4 regions of the Micromonospora robiginosa genome follow, and region 1 is predicted to be linked to each of the others. Evidence: riboswitches for the same ligand, from Rfam matches in the RefSeq annotation. Region 1 holds a riboswitch; each other region holds the start of a gene.
The links. Region 1 has a riboswitch for cyclic di-AMP ahead of H1D33_RS14475 (C39 family peptidase). Riboswitches for the same ligand answer to the same signal wherever they lie in the genome.
Positions count from the first base shown of each region.

Region 1 (3,295 bases):
GCCTGACGGCCCACGCCACCGCCGGATGGCAGCGCGGCACCGACGCCCAGCGGCACGACGACGCCACCGCCGGATGGCAGCGCGGCACCGACGCCCAGCGGCACGACGACGCCAACGCCGAACGGCAGCGTGGCCTCGCCGCCGCGCGGCAGGGCGCCCCCACCGGTGTGACCGAGCCACAGCCGGAGAGCGCCGCCGTGCCGCCCTCCCGCCGGCTCCCGCTGCCCGGCGGTCAGCCGCCGGCGCCGGCCGGCCCGCGGGCCCCGCCCGCCCGCTGACCCGCCGCGGGTCCGGCCCGCGCCCCTCCACCCGAACCTCACCCCGCACCCGCCCTCGGCGTTTCGGCGGCGCCCGTACCCGCCCGGCCCGTGCGGATCTTCCCGCTTTCGTCTCCCGTGAGGTGCCGACCATGTCGCAGACCGTTCTCCTCAACTTCCTCACCGCGGTTCCCGAGGCCGCCGCCATCTGGTCGGCGCTGATCGTGCTCGCGCTCGCCCTGCTCGCCGTGCTGGTCGCCCGCCCGGAGCGGGACGGCGCGACCGAGGTCGAAGCCGACCCGGTCGACGCGGACACCCTCCACCGCGCCGACCTCGCCCGATACGCCGACGAGGTGGCCGTGGCCGCCGCCGGAGCCGCCCAGACCGCACATCGCCGCCGCGAGCGGTGGCTGGCCGCGCAGACCGAGGCGGACCGGGCCTGGGCGGCGTACGACGAGGCGGACACCGCCGCCCGCCGCCTGGCCGCCGCCGGCGCGCTGCCCGCCCCGCACACGCCACACACCCCGACCGAGTACGCGGCACGGGAACGCTGGCTGCACCACGCCGCCATGTCGGCGCACTGGCGGGGCGACCTGACCGCCCGCCAACTCGCCGACGTGCTGGCCCACCGCAACGGGTGGGACCCGCGCCGCCACCCGGCCGAGCAGGAGATCGTGCTGGCCCGCACGGTCCGTGACGGGCGTCGGGCCGGCTGGGAGACTGCCGCCGAGCGGGAGCGCCTGGCGTGGCGGGACGCCGAACTGGCCGCCGAGTCGGCCCGCACGCTCGCCGCCGAGGCGTACGCGGCAGCCGTCGCGCTGCGGCCCGTGCCGGCGTCCCGGGCCCCGGCCGCGACCCGCGTCCCGGCGACGGCGGCCGTGCGGAGCGCCCGCTGGCGTCCGGCCCGGGTGGGCTGAGCCGACGACCTCGGCCGAATCGTTACCGAGTGTGGTGAGCCCGGTCACGGGCGCCGTCCGACCGGCGACGGCCGGACCCGATGACCGGTGCTGCGCCTGCTGCCCGTTTCTCCGCCGGCCGGATGTCCCCCTTTTGGGCGGACAGCTACCGGCGTAGCCGCTCGTCCCATTGAGGGGCATCGGTGACCGGCTGCACCGAATCCGTAGTCGCCCCGCACGTTTCCGCAGGTGGCGGCGCTTGGCAGGGCGTTTACCCGCCGGTAGTGTCGGCGCGTCCGGTGCGGTTGACGGTCGCAGATGGCGACGCCGTGCCGACCCGCCTAATCGTGCACACACGAACCGGGGACCCACAGCAACACCGGGGTGAATCCGCGCGCCACGGCCGCGGTAGGGCGTACTTCCCGCCCGAATCCGTCAGCTAACCCGGTCGGCGGCCACGGAAGGAGTTCCGCCTCGTGCCCTCCACCCCCCGATCGTCCCCCGCCTCCACGGCCACCGGGTACCGGCGCTCGCCTGACCGGCGACACGTCCCCCGACCCCTGATCGCCCGGCAGCCCGGGCGTCGCTTCCGCGGCCCTGCCGCCCGCCAGCGCGTGTGAGTTCCTCCGCGCGCCGGGCCGGCGCGTGCCGCTCACCCCCGTGGAGGAACCACCGTGAAGCACCACCTGAAGCGTCAACTGCGGCGTCTCGCCACCGAGCGCCCGTACCAGATCATCGCCGGCTCGGCAGCGGCCCTCGTGCTCGCGAGCGGCACCGGCGCCGCCCTCGCCGCCACCGACGACGCCCCGGTCCGCCAGGAGAACACCGCCTCGGTGGCCGACCTCGGCGCCCGGCTCGGCGACACCGCCAGCCGCAGCGAGGCCCGGATCGCCGTCCCGGCCCCGAGCACGTCGCCCAGCGCCACGCCCAGCGCGTCGCCCCGGCCCAGCGCCTCGGCCTCGGCGAAGGCTGCCGACCCGGACACCACCCGCACGGCCAAGCCGAAGCCGCCGTCGAGCCGGACGCTCGACTACGACTACCAGGCGCAGACCACCTACTACTACTGCGGTCCGGCCGCCGTGCGCAACGCGCTCAGCGCCAACGGCATCGAGCGCAGCCAGGACACCCTGGCCGTCGCCCTCGGCACCACCGAGATGGGCACCAACTCCGCCGAGGACACCACCCGCGTCCTCAACCAGCAGGTCAAGGGCAACCCGTACCGGACCCGCATGATCCCGGGCTCGGCCACCCGAGCGCAGATCGACCAGCTCCAGGCCGACGTCGTACGGGCCGTCAGCAACGGCCGGGCCGTCGTCTCGAACATCGTCGGCGACGCCACCGACACCAACGGCGGCTGGCACTCGTTCCCGGGCGGCCACTACATCGCCGTGGTCGGCTACAAGAACGACGGCCGGACCGTGCGGATCGCCGACTCGGCCGACCCGTCGCTGCCGTCGTACTGGGTCAGCACGATCGACCTGGCGAACTGGATGGCCACGCGCGGTTACTCCGCCTGACCTCTTTCTTCGGTACGCGTGAAGGCCGGCACCCGTTTCGGGGTGCCGGCCTTCTTCGCGCTTACTTGGTCCAGTGCTGGGCGACGAGGTCGGTGGCCTGCTTCTCCCACTGCGCGTAGGCGTCCGGGTAGGCGGAGACCTGCACGGTCTGCGCGGCGTCGGTCAGGGGCATGTCCTGCCAGCCGTCGACCTGCTTCAGCCCCTTCAGGAAGGCCAGGGTGGAGTGCTCGGGGTCGGTGATCTCCTCCGGCGTACCCCAACCACTGGAGGGGCGCTGCTGGAACAGGCCCAGCGAGTCATGGTCGTTGCGGTCGCCGAGGTGGCCGAGGTTCTCCAGCTTCGACTCCTGCAGGCTGGTCGCGATCGAGATGACCGCGGCCCGCTCGGGCAGGCCGGCCTTCTTCGTCGCGGCGATGATCGCCTTGGCGTTGGCGGTCTGCTCGTCGTTGAGGGTGATGGTGGACTGCTCGCCCTGCACGGTGGCCGTCACCGGCTTGGCGGCGGCGTGCGCGGGGGTGTCGGCGTGGGCGGCGATCGGGCCGGCGAACACGCCACCGGTGAAGGCCAGACCAGCGATACCGAGGATGCTCTTGCGCAGGATCGTGTTCATGGTGGGCTCCATTCG
Region 1 is NZ_CP059322.2:3,383,256-3,386,550, reverse strand. Features, by position in the region: gene H1D33_RS14485 (hypothetical protein) at 1-278, shown strand, start outside; gene H1D33_RS14480 (hypothetical protein) at 410-1,174, shown strand; cyclic di-AMP (ydaO/yuaA leader) riboswitch at 1,482-1,622, shown strand; gene H1D33_RS14475 (C39 family peptidase) at 1,828-2,670, shown strand; gene H1D33_RS14470 (hypothetical protein) at 2,732-3,280, opposite strand.

Region 2 (3,295 bases), 2.0 Mb from region 1:
CCGACGTCCTTGGCCTTGATGTGCTGGGCGACGTAGCCGTCCACCGAGCGCAGCGTGTAGTGCCAGCCCAGGTAGTCGGCCCGCTTCACGAGGTCGACGCTGGGGGCGAAGTAGCCCTCGGTGTCGTGGATGACGATGTACTCGATCTTCTGCTGCTTGGGCCGGTTGCCCAGGTCGTGGTTGCCGTAGTCGCCCGGGTCCGCGCTGAGCTGCTCGTACGGCGCGGGGATCCACTCGCAGGCCAACCGCACCGGGCACTCCAACCCGTCCGGTCGCGCGGCGTGCCGCAGGCCGAGCCGGGCCAGGCCGGCACGGTCCGGCTGCGCGGTGGTGGCGGCCAGCGTGACCCGCTGCCCGTCGTCGGTGGTGCGGGTGGCGCCCTGACCGAGCTGGTCGTAGACCTCGTCGGCGAAGGCCGCCGCCGCGTCGGCGGTGTCCGCGCCGGAGTAGCGGGCCACCGCGCCGTACCAGGCCGCGGCGTCGCTGCCGGCGCCGACCGGCCCGCCCAGTGCCTTCTGGTACGAGGCGAGCAGCGCCGCCCCGCCGCGGATGTTCGCCGCCGGGTCGGTGCGCAGCTTCTGTGCGTCGAGCCCGGTGAGCGTCGCGGCGGCGTCGAGCGTCTGGAGCGAGGCCTTCGGCAGCGGCGTCTCCCGGGCCGGCGCGGCGGCGGTGGCCGGGTCGAGGGTGAGCGGGCGGGCGTCGTCGCCGCGCGGGTCCTCGTCCTCGTCGACGTGGGCGCTGCCCGGCGTGGCGAGGACGTGCGCGGCGTCGGTCAGGTGCATCGGGCCGTAGCCGCCGCTGGTGCTGGGCTGGCCGGGGTGGACGTCCCAGCGGGACTCCAGGTAGGAGACGCCGAGCAGCACGTCCTGCGGTACGCCGTACTCGGTGGCGGCCGCGGCGTACTGCTGCTGCCGGTCGCCGGTGGGTGGGGCGGACTGCGGCGCGGCGGTCACCGGGCCGGTGGTCGCCAGCGCGGTGGCGGCGGCCACGGCGGCGGCGAGCAGTATCCGTCTGCCCGACGGCGGGGGTGAGAGGTGCATCGAACCTCCTGGACAGGGATGGGGGTCACTGCGTCCCCACCCTCACTCCGGGCACCCGCGTCGGTCAATACCTTTCCGGTGCTTAATGTTGCATGAAAGAAAGCTTCACTCGTGTCTCGCGTCAGATATTCGGCACGGAGTGTCACGGCCGTTCGGGTTGCGGATCGATAACAGAGGTCCCTACTCTGGTCAATCGTCGGCCGCCAGTCTCATCGTCCACCCCGGGCGGTGACGGTCCGACACCGCCGAGTCGCCCACGGGCGAACCGGGGACCCAGGTACCTGGGGTGAATCCGCAGCCACTGCGGTAGGGCGGCTCCCTTCCCGCCCGAACCCGTCAGCTAACCCGGTAGGCGGTCAGACGAAGGAGTACGGACGCCCGGTGGCACTCCATGCCCCGCGGCCGACGTCGAGCCGGTCTGCCGACCGGTCCGCCGTCGTGCCGCGTTCCCGCTGGTCCCGCTGCACCACCACACTCGCCGCCCTGGTCGGCGCCGCGGTCGTCCTGACCGGTGGCGCGACGGCGGCCCACGCCGAACCCTCGGTCGCCGAGATCGAGGCCCAGATCGACCGCGACTGGAACAAGCTCGAACCCGTCATCGAGCAGGTCAACTCCGTCCGCGAGCAGCTCGCCGCGCGGCGCCGGCAGGCCGACGCGCTCGGTAAGCAGATCGCCCCGCTCCAGGCCCGGGTGGACGCCGCGCTGGGGCAGGTCGGCGGGCTCGCCGCCGACGCGTACAAGGGCGACAACCTCTCCACCGTCAACGCGCTACTGGGCAGCCGCTCGCCGAGCGAGCTGGTCAGCGGCCTGGAGATGCTCGACCGCTTCGCGCACCACCAGCAGGAGCAGGTGCACGACATCGCCGAGCTGCGCGACGAGCTGGCCGCGAAGAAGAAGCCGCTGGACGCGATGGTCGCCGACCTGAGCCGCACCGAGGCGCAGCTCGCGGCGAAGAAGAAGCAGATCGACGCCGAGATCGCCAGGCTGCAGAAGCTGCGGCTCAAGGTGTACGGCAACGGCGGTGGCGGCAAGCTGCGTCCGGCCCCCTGCCCGTCCGGGTATCCCGGCGGCGCGGCCGGCGTGGCGGTCAAGTTCGCCTGCGCCCAGATCGGCAAGATCTACGTCTGGGGCGCCGCCGGCCCGGACCACTTCGACTGCTCCGGCCTGACCATGGCCGCCTGGGCCAAGGCCGGGGTCTCGCTGCCGCACAACGCCCGGCAGCAGCACGACGTGACGAAGCGGGTCAGCCGCGCCGAGCTGCGCGCCGGTGACCTGGTCTTCTACTACGGCGACCTGCACCACGTCGGGATGTACGTCGGCGACGGCTGGGTGGTGCACGCCTCCCAGTCCGGCAAGCCCATCACCATGAAGCGGTACGACGACGGCGACATCAACAGTTACGGCCGCCCCGGCTGAGATGTAAGGAGGGGCCCCCGCTTAACGCATTCTGCATAGGCGGGGGCCCCGCTTAACAGCGGCGGAGATCGTCAGCGCGTCGGCCAGGTGCGCCAGCTCTGCCAGGAGCGGCTCGGCGTCGGGCCGCGCTGGCCCTGGTAGCGCGAACCGTAGACGGCCGAGCCGTACGGGTGCTCGGCCGGCGAGGACAGCCGGAAGATGCACAACTGGCCGATCTTCATGCCCGGCCAGAGCGTGATCGGCAGGTTCGCCACGTTGGACAGCTCCAGCGTGACGTGGCCGGAGAAGCCCGGATCGATGAAGCCGGCCGTGGAGTGGGTCAGCAGGCCGAGCCGGCCCAGGGACGACTTGCCCTCCAGCCGGCCGGCGAGCTGGTCGCCCAACGAGATGACCTCCAACGTGGAGGCGAGCACGAACTCCCCGGGGTGCAGCACGAACGGCTGCCCCTCCGGCACCTCCACCATCGACGTCAGGTCGTCCTGCTGCATCGACGGGTCGATGTGGGTGTAGAGATGGTTGTTGAAGACCCGGAACAACCGGTCCAGGCGTACGTCGATGCTGGACGGCTGCACCAGCGTGGGCTCGAAGGGCTCCAGCGCGAGCGTGCCCGCCTTGATCTCGGAGACCAGGTCGCGGTCGGAGAGCAGCATCGGAACACCATAGCGACCGGTACGGGTGACCTGCGTGTCGGACTGCACTCTCGTACACGTGTTCGATAGAATGTCGGCATGGCTTCCTGGTCCGAATTCGCCGCCGACGAGCCCCGCCTCGCCGCCGAGATCCGCCTTCTGATCCAGCAGTACGGGCCGGGCTTCGGCTACCTCGCCACGGTCCGCGCC
Region 2 is NZ_CP059322.2:5,339,020-5,342,314, reverse strand. Features, by position in the region: gene H1D33_RS23660 (N-acetylmuramoyl-L-alanine amidase) at 1-1,040, opposite strand, end outside; cyclic di-AMP (ydaO/yuaA leader) riboswitch at 1,274-1,411, shown strand; gene H1D33_RS23655 (C40 family peptidase) at 1,479-2,456, shown strand; gene dcd (dCTP deaminase) at 2,528-3,106, opposite strand; gene H1D33_RS23645 (pyridoxamine 5'-phosphate oxidase family protein) at 3,185-3,295, shown strand, end outside.
Region 2: linked by a shared signal. The riboswitch ahead of H1D33_RS23655 (C40 family peptidase) and the one ahead of H1D33_RS14475 (C39 family peptidase) in region 1 are both predicted to bind cyclic di-AMP.

Region 3 (3,295 bases), 3.0 Mb from region 1:
GACAGCACGGTGGCGATCAGCAGCAGGGTGGTGGAGACGGCCGGCGCCACCACCAGGTCGACCCGCAGGTGCGCGTCGGCGGCCCCGGCGAGCGCGCCGAGGTGCCGGATCCGGGGCGTCAGCAGGAGCAGCACCAGGCCGAGCATGACGGTGGTGAGCACGAACTTCACCAGCACCCAGCGCCAGCGCAGCAGACCCCACGGGGTGAGCAGCGCACTGACCGTCCCGACCAGCCAGACCGCCACGCTCAGCGGCGCGAACAGCCAGGTGACCAGCAGCCCCGCCGCCGGGTAGACGACGTCGGGGTCGGCGCCGCGCAGCCCGGCCACGCCGAGCGCGAGCAGCGTCAGGTCGGCGCCGAGCCAGCCCAGCGAGGTGACCAGGTGCGCGGTGAGCAGCGCCTTGCGGCCGGCGGGGGAGAGTCGTCTCATGCCCCCGATCCCACCGGGTCGCGCGGCCCACGTCGTGGGCCGCGCGACGACATCCGGGGTACGTCGTGGAGCGTAGTGCGCGTTAGTAGACCGACAGGTGCACGTGGTTGGTGTGGTCGCTGGACGGGTCGCCGTTGCCGCCGCTGTACGACTTCCAGCCGCTGCTGGGCAGCCAGATCCGCTTGAACCAGATCACGTAGAGCACGGCGAGCGGGTCGGCGTTGCGGATGAAGTACGCGGACAGGTTGTTGCCGTACGTCCGGTCGCCGCCGCTGGCGACGCCGCCGAAGCCGTCCTTCTGCGCGGCGAAGTCGCAGGCCCGTCCCTTCGGGTGCTCACCCGAGCCGCTGGGTCGGTGGCAGGAGACGTACCGGGTGAAGCCGGCGGCCTTGGCCTGCTGCAACGCGTGCAACGTGCGCGGGGTGATGCAGCCGCTGGCCGGCGTCGGGTCGTTGACGCTGCACGACTCCGCCGGCCACGACCCGTCGGAGTTGCGCTTGGCCGGCGTCGCGTTCGCCGTGGACGTGCCCCGGGTGCTGCCACCGTCGTCGCTGTCGCGGGTGGTGGCGCTGCGCTTGTTCGCCACCTCCAGCGCCCGCTCGGCCTGCTCCTTGCGCTTGCCCATGAGCGTGACCTGCTTGCGCTGCTCCAGGATCTCGCCGTCGAGCGCGGTGCGGGTGCGGATCGCCTCGTCCCGGGTGGTGATCAGGTCGCGCAGCGTCCGGTCCTCGTGCGCGGCGACCGTCTCCAAAGCCGCGGCCCGGTCCATGAAGCCCTCCGGGGTGCGGCTGGCGAGCAGCGCCGCGGCGGTGCCCATCCGGCCGGTGCGGTAGGCCACCCCGGCGATCTCGCCGACCTTGGCGTCGCGCTCGGTCAGCTCCACGTCGATGGTCTTGAGCCGGTCGTTGAGCTGCTTCTGCCGGGTCACCGAGCGGTTCAGCGCGGCCTTGGCGTCGAGCCAGCCCTTGCTGGCCGCGTCGAGTTGTTCGCGCAGCGCGGGGGTGCCGCCCTCGTCGTCGCCGGGTGCGGCGGCGAGCAGGCCGGTCGGGGAGGCCGCCCGCGCCGCCGAGGCGGGGGAGACCGGCACGGTCGCGACACCGAGGGCCAGCATCGCGACGAGCAGGGCCGCCAACCGGGCGGCCGTCCGTCGTACAGGTGCCACTGTGGGCATTCACGTGTCCTTCCGTCAACCGCCGACCGGGTTAGCTGACGGGTTCGGGACGGAAGATCCCTACCGCTGACGCGGATGCACCCCACGTACGTGGTTCCCCGGCTCGCCCTGCGGGCGATTAGGCGCCGGCCGCGCCGAGAGGTGCCGGAGTGGCACCCGTGGTGCGGCCGGGACCGAGCCTACCGGCGCTGCCCGGAGCCGGCGCCGTGGACCGGGGCCGGTTACCGGGCAAAACCGGCATAAGCCTACAATAACTACACTGATTTAAGTCTGTCCTAATTACCACTCGGTCGGACCGCAGGCGCCGGCTGACGCTCCGGGCTCGATCTGCAACGTGGCGTGGTCGATCGAGAAGTCCTCGTGCAGGGCGTCCCGGGCCGCGGCCAGCACGGTGGCGACCTCGGCGCCCGGGTCGATCGTCAGGTGCGCCGAGGCGACGTCCATGCCCGAGGTGAGCGTCCAGACGTGCAGGTCGTGCACCTCCGCCACGCCGGGCACGGCGGTCAGCCGGTCGTGCACCGCGGTCACCTGGAGGTGCTCCGGCGCGGCCTGCACCAGGATGCGGACCGCGGCGCGGCCGAGCCGCCAGGTGCGCGGCAGGATGAACAGGCCGATCGCCACGGCGACCACCGGGTCGGCCCACCACCAGTCGGTGACCGCGATGACCAGCGCGGCGCCGATCACGCCGAGCGAGCCGAGCAGGTCGCCGAGCACCTCCAGGTAGGCCCCGCGCAGGTTGATGCTCTCCTGCGCGCCGGAGCGCAGCAGCGCGAACGCGGCGACGTTGGCGAGCAGGCCGAGCACGGCGACCACGAGCATCGGGCCGGCGAGCACCTCCGGCGGCTCGCCGAACCGGCGTACCGCCTCGATTAGCACGTAGACCGCGACGGCGCCGAGCAGCACCGCGTTGGCCAGCGCCGCGAGCACCTCCAGCCGATAGAGCCCGAACGTGCGCTGCGGGTCGGTGCGGGCGCGCCGGGTGGCGCTGATCGCGGCGAGCGCCATGCCGATGCCGAGCACGTCGGTGAACATGTGCCCGGCGTCGGAGAGCAGCGCCAGCGAGCCGGTCGTGAAGGCGGCCACCGCCTCGATCAGCATCAGCGCGGTGAGCAGCGCGAAGGCGGCCCAGAGTCGCCCTCGGTGGCGGTGCGCCGCGTTGGCCACCGCGCCGCTGTGGTCATGACCTGCGCCCACGCACACACCCTCCGCCCCGTGTCTCGGCCGGGACCAATCTATGCTCACATCGCTATGTGTGCAAGTGAGGGTGGGGTCACCCCACCGGATCGAGCGTGGTCAGGCGCTGGGTGGCCCGGGACAGCGCCACGTAGAGCGTCCGCACCCCGGAGCCCGGGTCGGCCCGGATCTCGCCCGGCGCGACCAGCACCACACCGTCGTACTCCATGCCCTTGGCCTGCAGGCTGGTCACCACCTGGAGCCGGCCGCCGCCCAGCTCGCCCAGCCAGCCGGCCACCTCGTCCCGGCGCGGCACCGGTGTGATCACCCCGACCGTGCCCTCCACCTCGGCCAGCAGCGTCCGGGCCGCCTCGACCGTGGCCGACGGCAGCTCGGCGGCGGCCACCGTGCGCTGGACCGGCGGCACGCCGGTGGAGCGCACCGCGTCCGGCAACGCCAGGTCCGGGTACAGCCGGCGGATCTCCGCCGCTGCCACCGCGAAGATCTCCGCCGAGTTGCG
Region 3 is NZ_CP059322.2:334,154-337,448, forward strand. Features, by position in the region: gene H1D33_RS01690 (hypothetical protein) at 1-431, opposite strand, end outside; gene H1D33_RS01695 (coiled-coil domain-containing protein) at 514-1,602, opposite strand; cyclic di-AMP (ydaO/yuaA leader) riboswitch at 1,608-1,737, opposite strand; gene H1D33_RS01700 (cation diffusion facilitator family transporter) at 1,882-2,796, opposite strand; gene H1D33_RS01705 (HelD family protein) at 2,873-3,295, opposite strand, start outside.
Region 3: linked by a shared signal. The riboswitch ahead of H1D33_RS01695 (coiled-coil domain-containing protein) and the one ahead of H1D33_RS14475 (C39 family peptidase) in region 1 are both predicted to bind cyclic di-AMP.

Region 4 (3,295 bases), 1.5 Mb from region 1:
GCGGCCCGTGCGGCACCGTGACCGTCGCCGCCGAGCAGGGCCCGGACGCGGGCCGGCAGGTCGAGACGCCGATCCCCGCCGGGCCCGGCGCGCCCCGGGTCGAGGTCGGCGACGAGGTGATCCTGGTCGAGCTGACCGACCCGGCCGACCCGACGGTGAAGGCCTACAACATCGCCGAGCACCAGCGCGGCACGCCGCTGGTCTGGCTGGTGGCGCTCTTCGCCGCCGCGATCGTGGCGTTCGGCCGCTGGCGTGGGCTGGCCGCGCTCGGCGGGCTGGTGGCCAGCTTCGCCATCCTGCTCGGCTTCGTGCTGCCCGGGATCGGCGCCGGCCGCTCCCCGCTGCCGGTCGCGATCGTCGGCGCCGCGCTCATCATGTTCGTGGTGCTCTACCTGACCCACGGGATCAGCGCGCAGACCTCGGTGGCGGTGCTCGGCACGCTCGGCAGCCTGGTGGTCACCGGCGTGCTCGGCACGCTCGCCACCGGCGCCACCCACCTGACCGGCTTCGGCAGCGAGGACGCCACCACGCTCTCCATGTTCCAGGGCGACGTGGACCTGCACGGGCTGCTGCTGGCCGGCATCATCATCGGCTCGCTGGGCGTGCTGGACGACGTCACGGTCACCCAGTCGGCGACCGTCACCGAGCTGGCCCGCGCCAACCCGGGGCTGTCCCGGCGGCAGCTCTACCGGGCGGCCACCCGGGTCGGCCGGGCGCACATCGCGTCCACCGTGAACACCATCGTGCTGGCGTACGCGGGCGCCTCGCTGCCGCTGCTGCTCCTGCTGGTCGCCGACTCCCGCCCGGTGAGCCAGATCCTCACCAGCGAGTTCCTCGCCCAGGAGATCGTCCGTAGCGCGGTCGCCACGCTCGGCCTGATCGCCGCCGTACCGCTGACCACGGCGCTGGCCGCGGTCGTCACCACCGCCGGGCGCCGCGAGGCGGACCCCGGCCGGCCGCCGCCGGATCGGGACGCGGCGATGGAGGCGCTCGGCGGAGGACGACCCGGCGGCCCGAGGAGTACGGAGGCCGCATGGTGACACTCCGCAGCGTGACGGCCGACGTCAAACGCGATGCGGCTCACGCTGGGCAATGTCGAATTCTCGCGATTGGTCGGCTTCCGGACGTAGATCCCCGGTCGGGATCTCGGGTAACCTCGCCCCCGGTCACCGCCGAAGGCGCGCACCGGCGCCTGCGGTGCCGCCGCCCAATCGCCTCCGGGCGAACCGGGGAACCAGGTACATGGGGTGAATCCGCGCGAGCGGTAGGGGCCACTTCCGTCCCGAACCCGTCAGCTAACCCGGTCGGCGGTCGACGGAAGGGAACACTGTGACGGCACCCCTGCGCCGCTGGTCGACACCCGTGGTGGCCGTGCTCGCCGCGCTCGCCGTGCTGGTCGGGCCGACCTCGGCGACGGCCGCCCCGCACGCCGCCGCCCCCAAGCCCTCCGGGCACGCGGAGGACGACGAGCCGCCGCTCATCACCGAGGCGATCGACTCCGCCAACCGGAACTACCTGCAGGCCAAGTCGAAGCTCACCACGTCGCAGCAGCGCCAGAAGCGGCTGGCCGCCGAGAAGGCCGCGGCCGAGGCCGAGCTGGCGGCGCTCAGCCCGCAGGTCAACCAGATCGCCGCGCAGTCCTACCGGACCGGCCGGATGGGCGCGATGGCGATGCTGCTGGAGAGCCGGTCGCCCGACTCGTTCGTGGAACGCGCCAGCGCCCTGGACGAGCTCAACCTCTTCAACGCGCAGCGGCTCGCCGCCGTCAACGACGCCAGGAACCGCGCCGAGCAGGCCAAGATCGCCGCCGACGCCGAGGTGCGCGAGCAGGAGAAGCAGACCAACGCGATGGCCCGCGAGCGGACCGAGGCGCAGAAGGCGCTGAAGCTGGTCGGCGGCCTGGGCTTCACCGGCGGCCTGGTCTCGGCCACCTCGCCGGTCGCCAAGATCGGCCCCGGCCGGACCGCCGACGGCGGCTGGAAGTCCGAGTCGTGCAGCGAGAACGACCCGACCACCTCCGGCTGCGTCACGCCGCGCACGCTGCACGCGTACAAGGAGGTCAAGCGCGCCGGCTTCAACCGCTTCGTGGGTTGTTACCGGCCGGGCGGCCCGTGGGAGCACCCCAAGGGCAAGGCCTGCGACTGGTCCCTGCAGAACAGCGGCTTCTCGCCGTGGCACAACAACGACACCCGCAGGTACGGCAACGAGGTCGCCGCCTTCCTCATCCGCAACGCGGACCGGCTGGGCATCTACTACGTGATCTGGAACCGGCAGATCTGGTTCCCGGCCACCGGCTGGAGTTCCTACAGCGGACCCTCCAACCACACCGACCACGTGCACATGTCGCTGCTCTGACGCGACAGGCACACACGGAAGGGGCCGCCCTCGGGCGGCCCCTTCCGTGTGTCCGGGTGCGACTCAGCCGGCGAGCGCCGGGTCCACCGGCGCGGCCGGGGCGGGCAGCGGGTCCGGGGACTGCGCCACCGTCCGCACCTCGCCGCCGCTGAGCCGGTACGACATGCCGACCACCGTGCACGCGCCACCGGCCACCCGCTCGGCGAGCACGGTCGAGCGGGCCAGCAGCGTCTCCACGATCTGCGCGATGTGGACGTCGACGATGCCGTCGAGGTCCTCGACCCCCTCCCGGGCGGCACGCAGCAGGCTGGGCGACACGGCGTCCACCACCGCGCCCAGGTGCCCGGCCGGGGCGGAGCCGGTGCGGACCGCCTCGCGGGCCGCCTGGACCGCGCCGCACGAGTCGTGGCCGAGCACCACCACGAGCGGCGTGCCGAGGACGGTAACCGCGTACTCGACGCTGCCGAGCACCTCGGGGCCGGCGGTGTGGCCGGCGGTGCGCACCACGAAGAGGTCACCGAGACCCTGGTCGAAGATGATCTCGGCGGCGAGGCGGGAGTCGGAGCAGCCGACGATCACCGCGAACGGGTGCTGGCCGTCGGCGACCGCCGCCCGACGACCGGCGTCCTGATTCGGGTGCTGCGGCACACCGGTGACGAACCGCTGGTTACCGGCCCGCAGCTCGGCGAGTGCCTCGTCGGGGGTGGTCGGGATCATCGCTGTTCACCTCGTCCTCACAGGGCACGACCAGGCCGGCCGGCGGCGGTGTCGGCCTCGCGACCCACCGTCACACGCGACCGACAGCACGTCAAGATTTCGTGATCCGCATTTCATACGTCAGCGTTCGACGTCGCGCCGGGTCGGGGTCCGGACCGCCGAAGCCATACGATGACCACCATGGCGACCACACCATCCGAGGACGGTAGCCGCCGCAACTGGA
Region 4 is NZ_CP059322.2:4,889,425-4,892,719, forward strand. Features, by position in the region: gene H1D33_RS21405 (YibE/F family protein) at 1-1,040, shown strand, start outside; cyclic di-AMP (ydaO/yuaA leader) riboswitch at 1,195-1,325, shown strand; gene H1D33_RS21410 (coiled-coil domain-containing protein) at 1,330-2,355, shown strand; gene H1D33_RS21415 (carbonic anhydrase) at 2,419-3,072, opposite strand; gene H1D33_RS21420 (helix-turn-helix transcriptional regulator) at 3,244-3,295, shown strand, end outside.
Region 4: linked by a shared signal. The riboswitch ahead of H1D33_RS21410 (coiled-coil domain-containing protein) and the one ahead of H1D33_RS14475 (C39 family peptidase) in region 1 are both predicted to bind cyclic di-AMP.